DNA from 2 places in the Stenotrophomonas testudinis genome. Region 2 is predicted to be linked to the other one. Evidence: riboswitches for the same ligand, from Rfam matches in the RefSeq annotation. Region 2 holds a riboswitch; the other holds the start of a gene.
What was found. A riboswitch is a leader RNA that binds a small molecule or an ion and turns the genes downstream of it on or off. The one in region 2 is predicted to bind thiamine pyrophosphate.
Positions count from the first base shown of each region.

Region 1: another riboswitch for thiamine pyrophosphate. It lies ahead of thiC (phosphomethylpyrimidine synthase ThiC); the one in region 2 lies ahead of NQ204_RS04545 (TonB-dependent receptor).

Region 1 is NZ_JAMOKY010000001.1:151,681-160,659, reverse strand. Features, by position in the region: gene NQ204_RS00730 (BCCT family transporter) at 19-1,596, opposite strand; TPP riboswitch at 1,735-1,836, shown strand; gene thiC (phosphomethylpyrimidine synthase ThiC) at 1,921-3,717, shown strand; gene NQ204_RS00720 (ion channel) at 3,839-4,510, shown strand; gene NQ204_RS00715 (winged helix-turn-helix domain-containing protein) at 4,769-7,081, shown strand; gene NQ204_RS00710 (helix-turn-helix domain-containing protein) at 7,197-8,096, shown strand; gene NQ204_RS00705 (TonB-dependent receptor plug domain-containing protein) at 8,146-8,979, shown strand, end outside.
Region 2 is NZ_JAMOKY010000004.1:173,948-182,926, reverse strand. Features, by position in the region: gene NQ204_RS04560 (hypothetical protein) at 1-266, opposite strand, end outside; gene NQ204_RS04555 (Dyp-type peroxidase) at 504-1,478, shown strand; gene pnuC (nicotinamide riboside transporter PnuC) at 1,539-2,096, opposite strand; gene NQ204_RS04545 (TonB-dependent receptor) at 2,105-4,294, opposite strand; TPP riboswitch at 4,365-4,459, opposite strand; gene NQ204_RS04540 (phosphotransferase enzyme family protein) at 4,545-5,672, opposite strand; gene NQ204_RS04535 (glycine zipper 2TM domain-containing protein) at 5,814-6,185, opposite strand; gene NQ204_RS04530 (peptidoglycan-binding domain-containing protein) at 6,460-8,466, opposite strand; gene NQ204_RS04525 (hypothetical protein) at 8,571-8,979, opposite strand, start outside.

The sequences.
Region 1 (8,979 bases), on a different contig from region 2:
AGCCCTGCAGAAACACACTCAACCCTGATCCTGCGCCCGCGCCGCCTCCGCCTGCGTCTCCTCCTGCGCTGCCATCTCCCGCGCAATCCACGCATCGATCATGCGTCGCTGCCGCTGCGCTTGCCGCCGCTCCCGCGTGTACTCCTCGTCCAGCACCCGGTACAGCGACACCATCACCAGCACCATCAGCAGCGCGAACGGCAACGCCGCGATCGTGATCATGCCCTGCAGTGCATCCAGTCCGCCGGCCAGCAGCAGGGCCGCCGCGATCAATGCCACCGCTACGCCCCAGGCCAGCTTGCGCTTCAGCGGTGGATCGCCCGCTTCGTCGGTCGACATGCTGGCCAGCACCAGTACCGCCGAATCGGCCGAGGTCACGAAGAAGATCATCAGCAGGACCAGTGCCACGCAGGAAAGCAGCAACGGCATCGGCATGCTGTCGAACAGGGTGAACAGCACCGTCTCGTAGCCATTGCCCAGCGCCTGCACCAGATTGGCATCGCCGAAGATCTCTGCCCACAGTGCCGTGCCGCCGAATACGGAGAACCAGAAAAAGCCCAGCACCGTTGGGGCCAGCACGACACCGATGACGAACTCACGCACGCTGCGCCCGCGGGAAATGCGTGCGATGAACGAGCCCACGAACGGTGCCCAGGATATCCACCAGGCCCAATAGAAAATGGTCCAGTCCGCCACCCACGTACTGCCGGAGAATGGCGACATGCGCAGGCTCATGGTCACCAGTTGGTTGAGGTAGGAACCCAGCGTGGTAGTGAACGTATCAAAGATGAAGCCGGTTGGGCCAAGTACGAGCACGATGGCTGCCAGAAGTGCGGCCAGTGCAAGGTTGAAATTGGACAGCCACTTGACGCCGCGCTCGACACCACTGGCGGTGGAGGCCATGTAAAGCACGAACGCCACCGCGATGATGGTCATCTGCACGGCAACGGTTGCCTGGAGCCCGAACACGCGCTCGATGCCGGCGGCGATCTGGATGGTGCCGAAGCCCAGCGTGGTGGCGACACCGATCGCGGTGGCGACCACGGCGGCGACGTTCACCACCGTGCCGATCCAGCCGCGATGATGGCGACCGATGATCGGCTGCAGCATGTCACTGACCAGTCCGCGCCCATTGCGGTTGAACTGGAACCAGGCCATCGCCAGGCCGATCAATGCATAAATCGCCCACGGATGCAGGCCCCAGTGGAAGAATGCATAGCGCATTGATGCGCGCGCAGCCTCCATGCTCTGCGGCGCCAGTCCTTCCGGTGGCTTGGTGAAGTGGGAAATCGGCTCGGCCGCGCCCCAGAACACCAGGCCGATACCCATGCCGGCGGCGAACAGCATCGACATCCAGCTGGCCCGGGAGAACTCGGGTTCGGCGTCTTCGCCGCCGATGCGCAGATTGCCGAAGCGGCCAAAGGCCAGATACATCAGGAAGGTCAGCGCGAGGAACACGACGAGCAGATAGAGCCAGCCGACGCTGCGGATGACGTCGGCCAGTACCGACTGCACCACGGTATTGAAAGGGCCGGGCGCGAAACCAGCAAGGAGTACCAGTACGAGCACCAGTGCGATGGAAGCGCGAAACACCATGAAGGAGCTTCTCCGATCAAGGGATTGAGGGGAGCGAGCCAGAGCTTGCAGCGATGGCCGCGCATGCGGCACCGCATCACGTTACTGAACGGAATGTCATCGCTCCGTTAACGATGGGCGCTCTGTGCTCTAATGCGCGGCAAGAAGCGGGGGTACCGCGGCCTGGTGGTCGCGGTTGAGATAGTCCCTTGGAACCTGATCCGGCTCATACCGGCGTAGGGAAGCTTTGCAGTGCAGCCGCGCCCGGAGTCCGCCCAAGGACCGTCCGGGCGCGGTGCGCAGTGCGCCGCCGCTTCGTCCCTGACCTTTCCTGGACGATGCCCGATGAACGCACAGCTCTCCGCCCTGCAGCAGCAGGCCCAGCAACTCTCCGAATCGGTGACCCAGCCGATTGCCGGTTCGCGCAAGATCCATGTGTCGGGCTCGCGGCCTGACCTGCGTGTGCCCATGCGCGAAATCGTGCTGTCCCGCACGCCCGTGCTGTTCGGCGGCGGCGACAACGCGCCGGTCACGGTGTACGACACCTCCGGCCCCTATACCGACCCGGATGTGCGGATCGATCTCTCCGCAGGCCTGCCAGCGCTGCGCCGCGGCTGGGTGGAGGAGCGGGGCGACACCGAACAGCTCGATGGCCTGAGCTCGGCATTCGGTCGAGACCGCGAACACGATGCGAAGCTCGACCCCGTGCGCTTCCCCGCGCGCAACCTGCCACGGCGCGCGCGTGCCGGTGCCAATGTCACCCAGATGCACTACGCACGGCGCGGCATCATCACGCCGGAAATGGAATTCGTCGCCATCCGCGAGAACCAGCGGCTCGAAGCGATCCGCGATGCGGCGCTGCTGCAGCAGCATCCGGGGCAGTCGTTCGGCGCCTCTATCCAGAACATCATCACCGCCGAATTCGTCCGCGATGAAATCGCCCGCGGGCGCGCGGTGCTGCCCAACAACATCAACCACCCGGAAAGCGAGCCGATGATCATCGGCCGCAATTTCCTCACCAAGATCAACGCCAACATCGGCAACAGCGCGGTGTCCTCGGGCATCGCCGAGGAAGTGGAGAAACTGGTGTGGGCCATCCGCTGGGGCGGCGACACGGTGATGGACCTGTCCACCGGCAAGCACATCCACGAAACGCGCGAGTGGATCATCCGCAACTCGCCGGTGGCGATCGGCACCGTGCCGATCTACCAGGCGCTGGAGAAGGTCGACGGCCGCGCCGAAGCGCTGACCTGGGAAATCTTCCGCGACACGCTGATCGAACAGGCCGAGCAGGGCGTGGACTACTTCACCATCCATGCCGGTGTGCTGCTGCGCTACGTTCCGCTCACCGCCAAGCGCGTCACCGGCATCGTCAGCCGCGGCGGCTCGATCATGGCCAAGTGGTGCCTGGCACACCGCAAGGAGAACTTCCTCTACACGCATTTCGAAGACATCTGCGAAATCATGAAGGCCTACGACGTGACCTTCTCGCTGGGGGATGGCCTGCGCCCGGGCTGCATCGCCGATGCCAACGACGCGGCGCAGTTCGGTGAGCTGGAAACGCTGGGAGAACTGACGAAGATCGCCTGGAGGCACGACGTGCAGACCATGATCGAAGGACCCGGCCACGTGCCGATGCAGCTGATCAAGGAAAACATGGACAAGCAGCTGCACGAATGCGGCGAAGCGCCGTTCTACACGCTGGGGCCGCTGACCACCGACATCGCACCGGGGTACGACCACATCACCAGTGCCATCGGCGCGGCGATGATCGGCTGGTTCGGTACGGCCATGCTCTGCTATGTCACGCCGAAGGAACACCTGGGCCTGCCCAACCGGCAGGATGTGCGCGACGGCATCATGGCCTACCGCATCGCCGCGCATGCGGCAGACTTGGCCAAGGGCCATCCGGGTGCGCAGGTGCGCGACAACGCGCTGAGCAAGGCGCGTTTCGAGTTCCGCTGGGAAGACCAGTTCCACCTCGGCCTGGATCCGGAAAAAGCGAAGGCGTTCCATGACGAGACGCTGCCAAAGGATGCGCACAAGCAGGCGCACTTCTGTTCCATGTGCGGTCCGAACTTCTGCTCGATGAAGATCACCCAGGATGTGCGTGACCATGCCGAAGCGGGGTGGCAGCGGTAGCGCCGGGCCATGCCCGGCGAGCGGAGCGGCCTGTGGAAACCGCCGGGCATGGCCCGGCGCTACCACCACGCATCCACGCTGCACCGGCTATCCTCGCGCCACCACACAGGGGAAGGACGCCATGCCCGTTGCCATCACCACCCGTTGGCTGGCCATCGCCCGCCGTCATCCGTCGGCCTGGTTGCTGGGCGCGCAGCTGATCGCGGTGATGTTGTATCCGGCACTGGATGACACCGCAGGCGGGCGCGCCGCGTTGGGTGTGTTCGGTATGGCGGTGCTGGGGCTTGCGCTATGGGTGGTGCAGCGCAGCCCGCTGGGCACGTGGCTGGCGCTGGTGCTGGCGATCCCGTCGGTGGTGTTTTCCATTGCCGCGGCACTGCTGGACCGACCCGCGCTCGGAACCGCAGCGCAGCTTCTGGAAAGCCTGCTGTATTTCTATACGGCAGGCGCGTTGATCGCCTACATGCTGCAGGACCATAAGGTCACCCGCGATGAACTGTTTGCCGTTGGTGCTACGTTCACGTTGCTTGCGTGGGGATTCGCGTTCGCATTTGCGGTCTGCCAGCAGTGGTATCCGGGCAGTTTCCAGGGCAGTGGAGAGAGGCCGCAGCGCACCTGGATGGAACTGCTTTATCTGAGCTTCAGCTTGCTGTCCGGGGTGGGGCTCAGCGACGTCGTTCCGCTGCATCCACAGGCACGCGCTTTGGTCATGCTGGAGCAGTTTTCCGGTGTCATGTACGTCGCTCTGGTGGTTTCGCGACTCGTCGGATTGACCATGATCCGGCGGCTCTGAAAATGAACCCCAGATAAAAATTTCGCGCCCAAAGGGGCGCGAATGATGTTGCAGCTTATGTGAATGCGTCGGCGAGAGAGAGCCTGATGTCGACCACGCATAGGCGAGGTAACCTGCATAGGCTAATATTCGTCCGCTTAGTTTTTTTTGCGGTATGCGCCGATGCTTTTTGCGGAATCTGGCTTCTCGCTGTGCCTCGGACGGAATCGTGTCGATTGGCAGTTGCCTCCGTGGCCCGTTTCAGACTTTTAGCAACACATGACCAGCGAAACCCAGCCGCCTGAAGCCGACCGCATACGGATCGGCGATTGCACCGTGACGTTGTCCTCGCGCGAGGTTGATGTCGTGGGTGCGCGTCGACCGCGCCGGCTCACCCCGAAAGCGCTGGGCGTGCTGCGCGTGCTGCTGCGGCAGCCGGGCCGCGTGGTCACCCGCGAAGAACTGTTCGCGGAAGTGTGGCCGGATACGCTGCCGACCAATGATGTGCTGACCCAGGCCGTGACGCAGCTGCGCAAGGCGTTCAGCAGCGACCAGGACAACGGCCAGACCTACATCGAGACCATCGCCAAGACCGGCTATCGATTGCTGGTGCCGGTGCAGGTGCTGTCAGATGCCGCGCGTGAAAGTGCGGAGGATGCAGCATCGCCCGAAGCCCCCGCCGCTGATGAACCCGTGGCGGTGCTGCAGCCGGCAGCGAACGCGGCGGCGCGCCGTCGCTGGCGTTACTGGCGTCGTCGCCTGCTGCTGGCGCTGGGCGTGGCGATGCTGCTCGCGTTGCTGGTGCTGACGGTGTTGCTGGTGCGGCGTCCGTCGCCGGTGAGTTCGCCGGTGGATGCCGCAGTGGAAGATGGCACCCGCGTGATCGGCAGTCCCGAACGTCCGTATCGCCTGATCACCGCCACGGCTGGTTTCGAGACCTATCCCACGTTGTCGCCGGACGGTTCGCAGGTTGCCTATGAAGGCGCGAACGAGGACGGCAAGGGCGGCAACGCGATCAAGGTGCAGACTTCGGGCAACGCGCCGGCACGCCAGCTGCTGTCGCCGCCGGAAGGCGCCAACGATCGTTTCCCGACCTGGTCACCGGATGGCCGCGAAATCGCCTTTGCGCGTTTTGGTGCCAACGGTAGCTGTCAGGTGCTGGTGGCCAGTGCCACCGGCGGCGCGCTGCGCCAGGCCACGCGCTGCGATGGCACCGAACTGCTGAGCTTCGACTGGACGCCGGATGGCCGTGGCCTGGTGTTCGGCAGCATGGTCGGCCGTTACGCGCATCGCGGCATCCGCGTGCTGGATCTGCCCACCGGGCAGTGGCGGGCGATCGACTATGCGGTGGATGAGAGCGATTTCGACTATGCGCCGCGCTATTCGCCCGATGGCCGCTGGCTGGTCTTCGTGCGCAACCCGCAGCTGGGCGATCTGTGGCGCGTGCCAGCCACGGGCGGTACGCCCGAACAGCTGACCAATGAATCGGCCGAGCTGCGTGGCTGGGCCTGGCTCAGCGATGGCCGCACCATCGTGTTCGGTCGCCGCGTCGACAGCGAAGCCCGTCTGTACTACCTGGACGTGGCACGGCGCACCCTGCGTGACGCCGGCCTGGATGATGCGCAGTGGCCGGCGGTCTCGCGCCGCGGTGACATGCTGGCCTTCGTCCATCGGCGCGCCCAGTTCGGCGTCTTCAGGATGCCGTCGATTGGTGGCAGCGAGCGCTTGTTCGCTTCCAGTGGTCGTGACGCCCAGCCGATGCTGGCTCCCGATGGCCACCAGCTGGTCTTCAGCTCCGACCGCTCCGGCAGCTTCGCGCTGTGGTGGGCCGATCTGCAGCGGCCCGATTCGTTGCGGCCGATCGAGGGCCTGCGCCCGGAAGCCCGGCAGGCCCCGGACTGGTCCGAGGACAGCCGCCAGGTGCTGGTGGTGGGCCGCGATGACCACGGCAAGGCCGTGGTCTATGAGATCGCGCCCCGTGACGAGCGGCTGCAGCTGCTGCCGGTGCCGGTCGAGCAACCCCTGCAGGTGCTGTACGGGGCGGGCCCGGACCAGCTGTTGGTGCTCGAGCGCGGCGCGGACCAGCACACCCGCCTGAGCCTGTTCGACCGCAGCAGCCAGCCGTGGCGACGCCTGGCCAGCGTGGAAGGCGTCTCCCAGGCGCGTTTCGACCGCAGCGGTGGGCGGGTGGTGTTCACCCGGTTGGCGGCCAGCGGGCTGTGGTCGATCGATCCGGCCCTGGACCAGGCCAGCGTCCAGCAGATCAGCCAGGACCGGCCCAGCCGCTGGCGCTACCGGACCTGGACCGTGGCCGGGCAGGGCGCTGTGGACTACCTCGGCACCAGCAATGCCTGCGCCACCACCCTGGTGCGCCTGCGCGGCAATCAGGAGGACCCGGAGCGCTGCCTCGACGCGCAGCGGCTCAGTGCCGGCAACGGCCTGAGCGCCAGCGCCGATGGGAGTGACCTGTACCTGGCCTTGGCCGTGACCGACGGGGCCGACATCGGCGTCATGCACCTGCCCAAGGCGGCGCCGTCGTTATTCCCTGCCTTCAGCAAGTTGTTGATCTTCAACGACAATGGGCCTTCGTAATTTCTTCGTGCCGCTCTCGTCGCGAATTCGTGGCGATCTCGTCAGACTTTCCTGACGCGGAAGCACCTGATTGGGCAAAACGGAGGCCTGTACTTGGCAAATCCGTGGTGCCCTCATGCGTCAACTCTCCCTGGCCGATCGCGGCCAAACCGTGTCCCTCGACAAGGCCGTCGACGATGTAGCCCCGACCTGCCTGGGCGTTGCCCGCCTGGGCAGCCTGCAGACCGCCGGCGTCAACTTCACCGTGTGGATGCAGGTGCGTGGCACCTCCTGGGTGGAAGCGAAGGAAGGCCGGTTCCGGCTGCGCCAGGGCGAGTGGATCGCGTTCGAGAAGGAGTCGCGCCCGCTGGTGCAGGCCGGCCGCAATGGCCTGTGCGTGGGCCTGAGCCTGAACCCCGAGGCGCTGCGGGTGCTGGCCGAGATGGCCGACTGCGGTCTGTACGCCGGCCGTGGCCGGATGAGCCGCAGCGACGCCCGCGTCGGCCTGCGCCTGTGGCGTGAGGCACTGGCCAATGGCCTGCCGGCGCCGTCGCTGCGTCCGCTGCTGCTGCACCTGGCCGGTCTGCAGCGCAGCCTGGCCGACAACGTGCAGCGCTGCCCGGGCCGCTCGCGCAGCCGCAAGCGCCAGGTGTTCGGCCGCATGCAGCGCGCCCGCCTGTACCTGGAAGGCAACAGCCACCGCGTGGTGCGCATCGGCGAACTGGCCGAGCTGACCAACTTCTCCAGCTGGTATCTCTCCAAGACCTTCCAGAGCCTGTACGAGGAAAGCCCGCAGTCGCTGTCGGCGCGCCTGCGGCTGGAACGTGCGGCGGATCTGCTGCGCGACACCGACATGATGGTCGGCGAAGTGGCGGCGGCCAGTGGCTTCGACAACTGCTGCAGCTTTGCCCGCGCCTTCCGTGCGCGCTATGGCACCTCCGCATCGCGTTTTCGTGAAAACGGCGCGAAGCTTCCGCCACAATCGGCAAAGTCTCCGGGTGTGTCGCGCAAATACAGCGCTGCAACGCAATCGTAACGTGCTGGGGTGTTTTAACACGCTGCTAACACGTACCTTGGAGAGATTGATGAACTTCCGTAATCCCGCAGTGCGGCTCGGCCTCCTGCCGGCCGGCATTGCGCTGGCGCTGACGCCGGCGTTTGCTTCCGCACAGGAAGCGGCTTCTGGCACCACCGACCTCGATCGCATTTCGGTCACCGGTTCGCGCATCCGCGGCGCCGCCGTTGAGACCCAGCAGCCGATCGTGACGCTGAGCCGTGAAAACCTGGAAAAGCAGGGCTACACCTCCGTGGCCGATGTGCTGCAGAACCTCACCTCGGCAGGCTCGCCGGCCATCTCCCGTTCGGAGTCGCTGGCATCGGGCGAGAACGTCGGCGGCTACTATGTTGACATCCGCAACCTGGGTGCCCAGCGCACCCTGGTGCTGATGAACGGCAAGCGCCTGGGCGCGACCACTGCCGGCTACCAGGACCTGAGCCAGATTCCGATGGCCGCTGTGGAGCGCATCGAGATTCTGAAGGACGGCGCTTCGGCCATCTACGGCTCGGACGCGATCGCCGCAGTCGTCAACGTCATCACCCGCAAGCGCGTCGACGGCGCCGAAGCCAGCGTCTACGTCGGCCAGTACGGCCAGGGCGACGGTGACACCACCACCTACGCCTTCACCCTGGGCAGCGTCGGTGAGCGTGGTGGCGTCACGCTTTCGGCCGAGTACTCGAAGCAGGATCCGGTCTGGGCGCGCAATCGCTGGTTCAGCCGTGACGGCAACGCGGGCCCGAACTACCCCGGCTCCGGCAACAGCCCGATCAACCAGAAGGGTGCATTCTGCGATCCCTGCGTAACCCCGGATCTGGAGCAGGGCGACCCCGGCTACGTCGGTCCGAGCGCCCAGCGTTGGTAC
Region 2 (8,979 bases):
CGCCCACCGCGGACGAACTGATCCAGCATCAGCAGGGCCCACATCGACACCAGTGGCACCACCAGCTTGGACAGCACCACGCCGGCGGCCGGCACGCCCAGCTGCAGCACGAGTTCCACCAGCATCGGCAGCAGCGCCAGCACGAACAGGCGCAGCGGTGCGCGCCGTAGCATGCCTGCACTGAGCATCAGCCAGTGCAGCAGGCGTCGGGAGGACCATGGCTGGCTTGCTGGGGCGATGGCGGTGGCGATATCCGTGGCGTGCATCGGGTCTCCAGACGGGGTGTGTTAGGTCTGAAGACGGGGCCAGCAGAAAAAACCTGACATCGCTTCTGCTGGAATCGCCTGCAGGTCGCCACCGGCGACGCGCTTGGGTAGAGCCACGCCACGCGTGGATGCTCTTCTCAGCCACGCATGGCGTGGCTCTACCGGAGCTGGGTTCGGCTAGAATCGCCGGCACTTCGCCCCGCGCGACGCGCCCGCCCCACGCCAGCAGGATGTACCGTGAATTCCCAGCCCGCACCGATCACCGCCCTCAACCACACGCTCGACAACGAGCCGCAGCAGATCACCGCGCCGTTGACCCACTCGGCCGCGTTCCTGGTGCTGAAGGTGAAGGACGATGCCGATTCCATCGCCAAAGTGCGCGAGGTGCTGGGCAGCACCGATGACCTGATCAAGAACACCGCCATCCGCGATATCGAGCGCACCTTCACCTGCAACGTGGCCATCGGCCACCGCGTGTGGGAGGCGGTGGTGGGCAGCACGCCGCCGCGCGAGCTGAAGCCGTTCCGCGAGATCAAGGGTGCGACCCACACGGCCGTGTCCACCCCGGGTGACCTGCTGTACCACGTGCGCGCGCGCACCATGGACCTGATCGTCGCCTTCGAGCGCAACCTGCTGATGGCCTTCGGCAATGCCGTGGAGACAGTGGATGAGGTAGCCGGCTTCCGCTACTTCGATGGCCGTGACCTGCTGGACTTCGTCGATGGCACCGCCAATCCGGAAGGGCTGTCGCTGCCGGAAGCCACGATCGTCGGCGATGAAGACCCCGAGCACGCCGGTGGCAGCTACGTGGTGGTGCAGAAGTACCTGCACAACCTGGACGCCTGGCGCACGCAGAAGACCGAGGCGCAGGAAGCGATCATCGGCCGCACCAAGCACGACAACATCGAGCTGGACGATGCCCCGGCTGACGCGCAGAAGTCGCACAAGACGCTGTGCACCATCGAGGATGCCGACGGCGAGCATGAGATCCTGCGTGACAACATGCCCTTCGCCAACCCGGGCCGCGGCGAATACGGCACTTACTTCATCGGCTACACGCGCCGCCTGTGGGTGATCGAGCAGATGCTCGAGCGCATGTTCATCGGCAACCCCGCGCCGCTGCACGACCGCATCCTGGATTTCTCGACCGCCACCACCGGCGTCACCTTCTTCGCGCCCTCGCGCAGGGTGCTGGCCGACCTGGGCGAATAACCACGCGTCATGCGTGGATGAGCGCTCCATCGCTGCGGGAGCGCCAACCAAGGTTGGCGGCTACCGCTGCTCGCGGGTGGCAGCGCTCCACGCACGCAGGCCGAACACCGCCAGGCCCAGGAAGAACACGTACAGCGCCGCGGTCACGTGCAGTGACTTGAACAGGTACGTGCCCACGTAGACCACGTCCACCGCGATCCACACCCACCAGCACGCCACGTGACGGCGCGCCTGCCACCACTGCCCGACCAGGCTCAGCGCGGTCAGCATCGCATCCAGCCACGGCAGTGCCGCATCGGTGAAGCTGTGCATGGCCGTGCCCAGGGCGATGCCACCGCACAGGCCGATGGCCAGGTCGCGCAGCGCCTTGCCGCGCGCCAGCGGCACGATGCGGATGCTGCCTTCGTCAGCGACATGCTGGCGCCAGTTGATCCAGCCATAAACCAGGAACCCACCGAAGGCGACCTGCAGCAGCGTGTCCGAATACAGCTTGGCCTCGGCGAACACCATGCCGTACAGCGCCACCGACAGCAGGCCCACCGGCCAGGCAGCCAGCCGGCGCCGGGCCATCAGCCAGACGCCGAGCACGCTGCACAGCGCGGCGGTCCACTCGAGCAGGACGCCGCTCACAGCGCGAACGTCACCGACAGGCGCGCCTGTCGCGGTGCACCGGGGAACAGGTAGTAATCGCCGCCGCTGCTGCCGGTATCGCGCCAGTAGAAGCGGTTGAACACGTTGTCCACCGACAGGTTCCAGGTCACCGCACGCTCGTGCATGCGATGCTGGAAGCGCAGGCCCGCATCGAACACCGAGTAGTCCGGCGCACGCACGCTGCCATCGGCGCGGGCCACGTTGGAAGAGGCATAACGCCAGCCACCGGTCAGATCCAGGCCCTGTACGAAGGGCAGCGCATAGGCCAGGTGCACGCTGGCACGCACCTTGGGCACGTTCACCAGCTGGTGGCCCTCATAGGCCGGCGTACCGGCATCGCGTGCACGGGCCTGCAGCACGCTGGCGCTGGCGACGATCTGCAGCGCATCGGTCAGCTGGCCGTTGGCGGTCAGTTCCAGGCCGCTGTGGGTCTGCGTGCCCTGCTGCACGAACGTGTAGCCTGCATCGCTGTCGTCCGGCTGGGCGAACTGGTACGGCTGGGAAATGCGGAACAGCGCCGCGCCCAGGGTCAGCGTCTGCACCGGCACGTACTTCACTCCCACTTCCAGCTGGCGCGACTGCACCGACGGCAGGAACTCATCGGCATTGGAGGTCCAGAACGGCGCCTCCTGGCCCAGCGAGATGCCGCGCACGTAGCTGCCGTAGACGTTGAGCTGGTCATTGGCCTTCCACACCAGTGCGGTCTGCGGCAGGAAGCGCGACAGGCGGCTCTGCCGCTGCAGGGCGCCGCGCTTGTCATAGGCACGTTCGTCCAGACGCACGAAACGGCCGCCGGCCAGCCACTGCCAGTCATCGCCGAAGCGGATGCGGTCCAGCGCGAAGACGGCGGTCTGGCGGCTGTCCAGGCGACGCGCGGACGGGCCCGGCTGCAGCGGCGAGGGCTCGTACACCGGTACCTGTGCATCGTGGATGTTGGCGCTGCCCACGTATTCGTTGACGCTGGGGCGGCGGTCGACGGTGCGGCGGAAATAGTCGGCGCCGACGGTCAGCTCGTGGCCGACGCTGCCGGTATCGAAGCGGCCACGCAGTTCGGCACGCGCCTGCTGGTTGCGGCGGGTGTCATCCGGGCTGCGGTAGTCGTAGATGTCGTAGTCGCCATTGGGCGCGAAGTAGTTGCCCGGCGTGCTGCCATCGGCGCACTGCGCTGTGTAGTAGCAGCCGTAGGCGAAGGCCACGTTGTCATCGATGACCGAGCGGCTGTAGCCCACCGACACGCGCGACTGCCAGCGCTCATTGAAATCGTAGGTGTGCAGGGCGGTGACGTTGGTGCTTGCGATATCCACCGGGCGCTGCCACGGCTGGTAGCCAAGCAGGTGCTTGCGGTCGACGCCGCGCGGCAGCTCGCTGGCGCCCAGCAGCTGGTAGCCGGACGCCGAGCGCTGCGTGCTGGTCTGGTAGTTGGCATCCACTTCCAGCTTGCCGCGTTCGCCAATGAACCAGTCAGCGGCCAGCGAGTAGAAATTGCGGTTGCCGTCGGCGTGCTCGACGTAGGAATTGCTGGCGTCCCACGCCGCATTGAGGCGCACGCCGAATCGCGGCGTGATCCAGTGGCCTACATCGGCCGCGACATAGCGCGAGCCTTCCGAATCGGTGCCCAGGGTGACGGTGCGCACTTCGGCCGGGCGCTTGCCCACGTAGTTGATGATGCCGCCCGGCGCCATCACGCCGGCAGCGAGGCCGGCTTCACCCTTGAGGATCTGCACTTCCTGCACGTTTTCCAGGGCCAGGCGCTGTTCGCCGGCGATGGCCAGGCCGTTGAAGCGGTAGCCGGTGGCCGCGTCCAGGGCGAAGCCGCGGATGGCGATGTTCTGGTAGTAGCCGATCGGCGCGTAGGCATCGCCCAGCGAGGCATCGTTGCTGGCCAGCTCGGACAGCGAACGCACCTGGCGACGGTCGAGGTAATCGCGGTCAAGCACGTTCACCGAGGCCGGCGTGTCCTTCCAGCTGCCGCCGCCGAAGGCATTGGCGCGCGAGGTATCGGCTGCGGGTTTGCCGGCCTGCACGCGCACGGCGGCCAGCTCGGTCGGCGATTGTTCGGCGCCAGAGGCGTCCACGTCGGGGGATGCCTCGGCAGCGCTGGCATGCAGCGGCAGGGCGGCGCAGAGGGCAAGGGCGAGCAGGGTGGGGCGCAGGCAGCGGTTCATTCGGTTCGTCTTCTGACAGCAAGGGAGACGAAGCGACGGCGCACGGACGCACCTGCCCGGAACGGGGGTGCGACTGCTGCTCAAAGCTCCCTACGCCGGTGCAAACCGGATCAGGTTCCAAGGGACTCTCTCAGCCTGGCAATCCAGGCACCCCCGCTTCAGATCACCATTTCACTACAAACGGTACGGATTTGCGAGCGTTGGGGTCAGAGCCCTTAGCTGCGCAAAGGGCTCTGACCCCTGCCTGCCCTCACGCCACCGCGCGCAGCGCCTGCAGCAGCCCTTGTCCCGCCTCGCTGTGGAACCACGCCGGGTGCCCCAGCATGAACGGCTGCCAAGCCACGTCGGCATTGGCGGTGGAGCCGGTGACGCCTTCGAAGTACTCCACTTCGGACAGTGCGAAGTCGAAATGGACCATCGGCAACAGGTCGGCCAGCAGCTGCACGCGCCCGGCCGACAGCGGCAGCACCTCGCGGTAGCCCTGCAGCAGGGCCAGGGCGATGTCGATGCGCACGGCGTCGTCGCCGCGTTCCAGTTCCAGCCAGGCCACGGCGTTGCGCTCGATGGCGGTGGCCAGGTCGAACAGTGCGCTGGTGGGCGAGGCCAGGCCGAAATCCAGCACGGTGGCCACCGCGCCGTCGGCATCCCACAGCAGGTTGGAGACGTGCCAGTCGTTGTGCGCCCACAGCCGTGGCTCGTCGCGCAGGCGCGCCGGCAGGCCCTCGTGCCAGGGCAGCACCTCCGCGCGCAGCTGTGCCTGCCAGGGAATGCGCGCCAGGTAGCGCCCCAGGCCGGGCCGGTTCGGCAGGTCTGCCTGCAGCGTGGCGATGGGATCGTCGGCGCGGATCAGGTCGTCGCGCGCCACCAGGATGTGGGTGCTGCGCTGGGGCGCGTGGAAACTGGCCGAGGCCTGGTGCAGGCGCGCCAGCATCCGCCCGGCCTGCAGCGCCTGCGCGGTGTCGGTCAGCAGCGACCACGACACCGCATCGCGGTACAGATCCGCGCCGGCGCCGGCCGCGTGCAGCTCGTAGGTCCACGGCCCGTGCTTGACGGCGGTCGCGCCGTCAGCGGCGGCCAGCACCTGCACCACCGGCACGCCATGCGCGGCCAGATGGGCGATGAAACGGTGTTCTTCCTGCAGGCAGGCCGCGTTGCGCACACTGTGGTGGTGGCGCTTGATGAACACCCGGCCCATCGCGCCCTGCACGATCGCCGCCGCCGACAGTGGGCGCGGGCTGTGCCAGTGCAGCGTGCTGTCCGCCGCCAGTGCCGGGTACTGCGTGCACAGCCACGCCACTTCGTCGGCGCGGATCGCCGGCCAGTCGGCAGCGACCTCGTCGTTGTTGAGGCCCTGCACGCGATGGGGGGAAGAAGTCATGCCGCAGCCGCTGCCCGGAAAGGAGTCACCAAGGCTGCGCATTCAACGCCATGGGCGCTGCCGGCGCAACCTGCGCGGGACAAACGAAAACGGGCAGATCCAGGATCTGCCCGTTGCCGGAATCATCAAGCGGCGGCGCGCTTACCAGCCGCGATGACGGCCGCGGTCGTGGTAGTGGCGGCGGTCATGGCCACGGTCGTGGTAGCCGCGGCTGTAACCCCGGTTGTAACCGCGATCGTAGCGACGGTTGTCGTAGCGACGGTCATAGCGGCGATCGTGGTGGTCCTTGGTAGTCAGGTTGCCGATGGCACCACCGGCCACCGCGCCACCGACGGTCGCGGTCGGGTCGCCGTTGGAGATCAGATGGCCGGCCACGCCGCCCACCACCGCACCGACCACGGTGCGCTTGTCCTTCCTCGACATCGCGCTGGCATCGCTGACCACCGCGACGCCGGCCAGCAGGGCAAGGGCCATCGCCAGGCCACGGAAGCTGATTGCGGACGTACTGATCATGTTCGGTTCTCCTGTCTGGGGCTTGCCACGGTGGGCAGGGAGGGCGGAGGCGCCCTGGCTGACGTGCTGTCCAAACTGGTCTTCCAACATTGTCGGAACATTGCGCCTGGGCAGCCTGCGGCGTGCGTATTCATCTAGCGTCATGGGCGATGAAGCGCACCTGAAAATCCGCCTGAACGGGAGCTGCAGCACGCGCGGCCGACATCATTCCTTCAGGAAAACAGGAACGGGGTCAGAGGCCTTTCCTGCGGAAAGGGATCCGACCCCGCCTGGATCAGTGGCCCATCGCGCGCTGGGTCTGGCGCTGCTGCTCCTGGTGCTGCTGGCTGTCCTGCTGCATCACGTTCGGTGCACCCTGCACCGCGCCGCTGTTCAACGCCATGCTCTGTTCGCTGGCGGCCTTCACGTCCACCGCCGCACGCATCGCGGCCGGGTCGTTCATCGCGCCCTGCACGGCGAAAAGGCGCTCGCCGTTGGTGCTGGGCACCACCGAATCAATGCGCTGCAGGCCGGCTTCGTGCGACTGGCGGGTCAGCGATGCGGCAGCGGCTTCCAGCGAATGGCGATCCTTGAAGGTGCCGGCCGGCAGCTGCTCCAGGCTGTTCACCGCCTGGTTGTACATCGGGTTGCGCGGGTGGCGCTCGTCGTTCAGCAGTGGGCGTTCGCGTGCTTCCTGCATCGCGCCCTGGGTCTTCGGGCCGATGATGCCGTCCACGGCCAGGCCGTTGTCCTTCTGGAACTGGCGCACCGCCGCTTCGGTGTTGCGGCCGAACTTGCCGTCCTCGAACAGCGGCTTGCCGTCGGCACCGACATAGCCCAGGTGGCCGAGATTCTCCTGCACCTTGCGCACGCCTTCGCTGTGGTCGCCCTGGCGATGGATCTCGTTGCGTGCGGGCTGCGGTGCGGCCGCGGTGGCCTGTGCCGGCGCGTCCTTGCGCTGGCCCTGCTGCTGCGTCTGGGTATGGGTCTCCAGCAGGTCACGCGCCTTGTGCAGCGGATCGGAGGCGAACAGCTTCCAGTTCGGGTGGTTCTGCACCTGCTTCAGGTAGTCCTCCACCGGCATGGTGTGCACGCCCTGCTTGCCGGTGGACTGGCTGATCAGCAGCTTGTCGGTGTTGGGATCGCGCACCACCATCACGATGTGGTCGATGCCGTTCCAGTGCTCGTGCTTGGTCTTGGCCGTATCCAAGCCGATCACCATGCCTTCCTTCAGCGCACCCGGCTTGAGGATGTCGTCGCGCTGCAGCAGCACGCCCGAATCCTTGTAGGCCTGCTGCACGATGCCGCCGGAGCCGGCGAAGCCCAGCTTGATGCGGTCCGCATCACCGTAGACGGCGTGGCCGGCCTTCTGGTTGATCTCGTCCTGGGTCTTGTTGAGCATCGTGCCGACCCAGCCGGAGCAGTCCACGTAGCCCTGGTCGACGTTCTTGCCGGTGATGCCGTTGCCACGGTAGTACTGGCTGGACGGGATGTTGATGGCGTACTTCACGTCGTCGTACTTCACGCCGGCCTCGTAGGCGGCGCTGAGGCTGATGCCCGGCTTGTCCTGGTTGGCGGCCACGGGTGCGGCCACGGTGGCGGCGGTCGGTGCCGGCACCGTCTGTGTCGGGCCGGCCGGTGCCTGCACCGGGGCGCTGCGTGTCGGTGCATCGGCGCTGATCGGCGCGATGTTCTTTTCCGGAATGCTGATGCCGTCGTACTTGCGGTCGTAGTACTGGGCGAACGTGCTGGCCAGGTCCCTGTCGTTCATCGTGCTCATTTCCGCACGCGTGTGGCCGGTCAGCGCCTGGATGTCACTGCCGATCTGGCCCATGATCCGCGGCCGCATGTTGATCACATCGCCGTGGCCATCACGCACCACGCCGAAGGTGCCGGTGGCGATGGCGGTCTGGATCGAGCCGTAGCCGGCCGCACCCTGCTGGTGTGCCAGATACAGATCCAGGCCGGTCGGCGAGGCTTCGCCGGACAGGTACGGGTGACCGGTGCGCTCATGGCGCTTCTGCATGTCGGCCAGGTTGCGCTGGAACATGTCCGCCGCCGCTTCGGTGTTGCGGGTCGGGTCGTACTCGTGGCCGGTCAGGCCGTACTGGCGCGCGGAGGACGGCAGGAACTGGAACAGGCCCTTGGCGTCGGTGCGGCTGTTGTGCGCGCGTTCGTCGAACTGCCCGCCGGTCTCGATATGGGCGAAGCGCAGGAAATCCTCGCTGGAAATCCCCTTGCGCTGGGCGACCTGTTCGATGATGTCGAGAACTTCCTGTTTGCTGTAGTCACGCTGTGCCATGACGTTTTCCTCTGGGGTTGATGGAGCGGCCTGGGCCGCGTTTCGCCAACCGGACTCATCCTTGAGTCATCAACATGTCGGTCAACAGGTACTGCGATGTGTGCTTACTTTGCGACGTAGGCCTTGCGGGCGGCGTCATAGCGGTACTGGCGCGCGTCGGCGGCACCCAGCGCACGGGTCTGGCCCGGGGCGGCGATGGTGGTGCCGGTTTCGCTCACGCGGATGGCCGGCAGATCGCTGCCCGGCACGGCCTCGAAAGCCAGCGTGCCCTGGCTGCTGACGCAGGGCATCACTGCACCATCGTCGCAGGCCGCCGAATTGTCCTCGCCGGTGATCACGGTGCCGGCGCTGGCCCAGACCTGGCCATCCTCGGATTTCTCGTAGTCCGGGTTGAACAACAGGATCTCGTAGCTTTCCACGCTGACGCCGCTGCTGAAGGCGCGGGTCGGCACGGCCAGCACCAGCTTGCCCGACGCCGTGCGGTGTTCCACCGGCGCGCGCTTGCTGTCCACG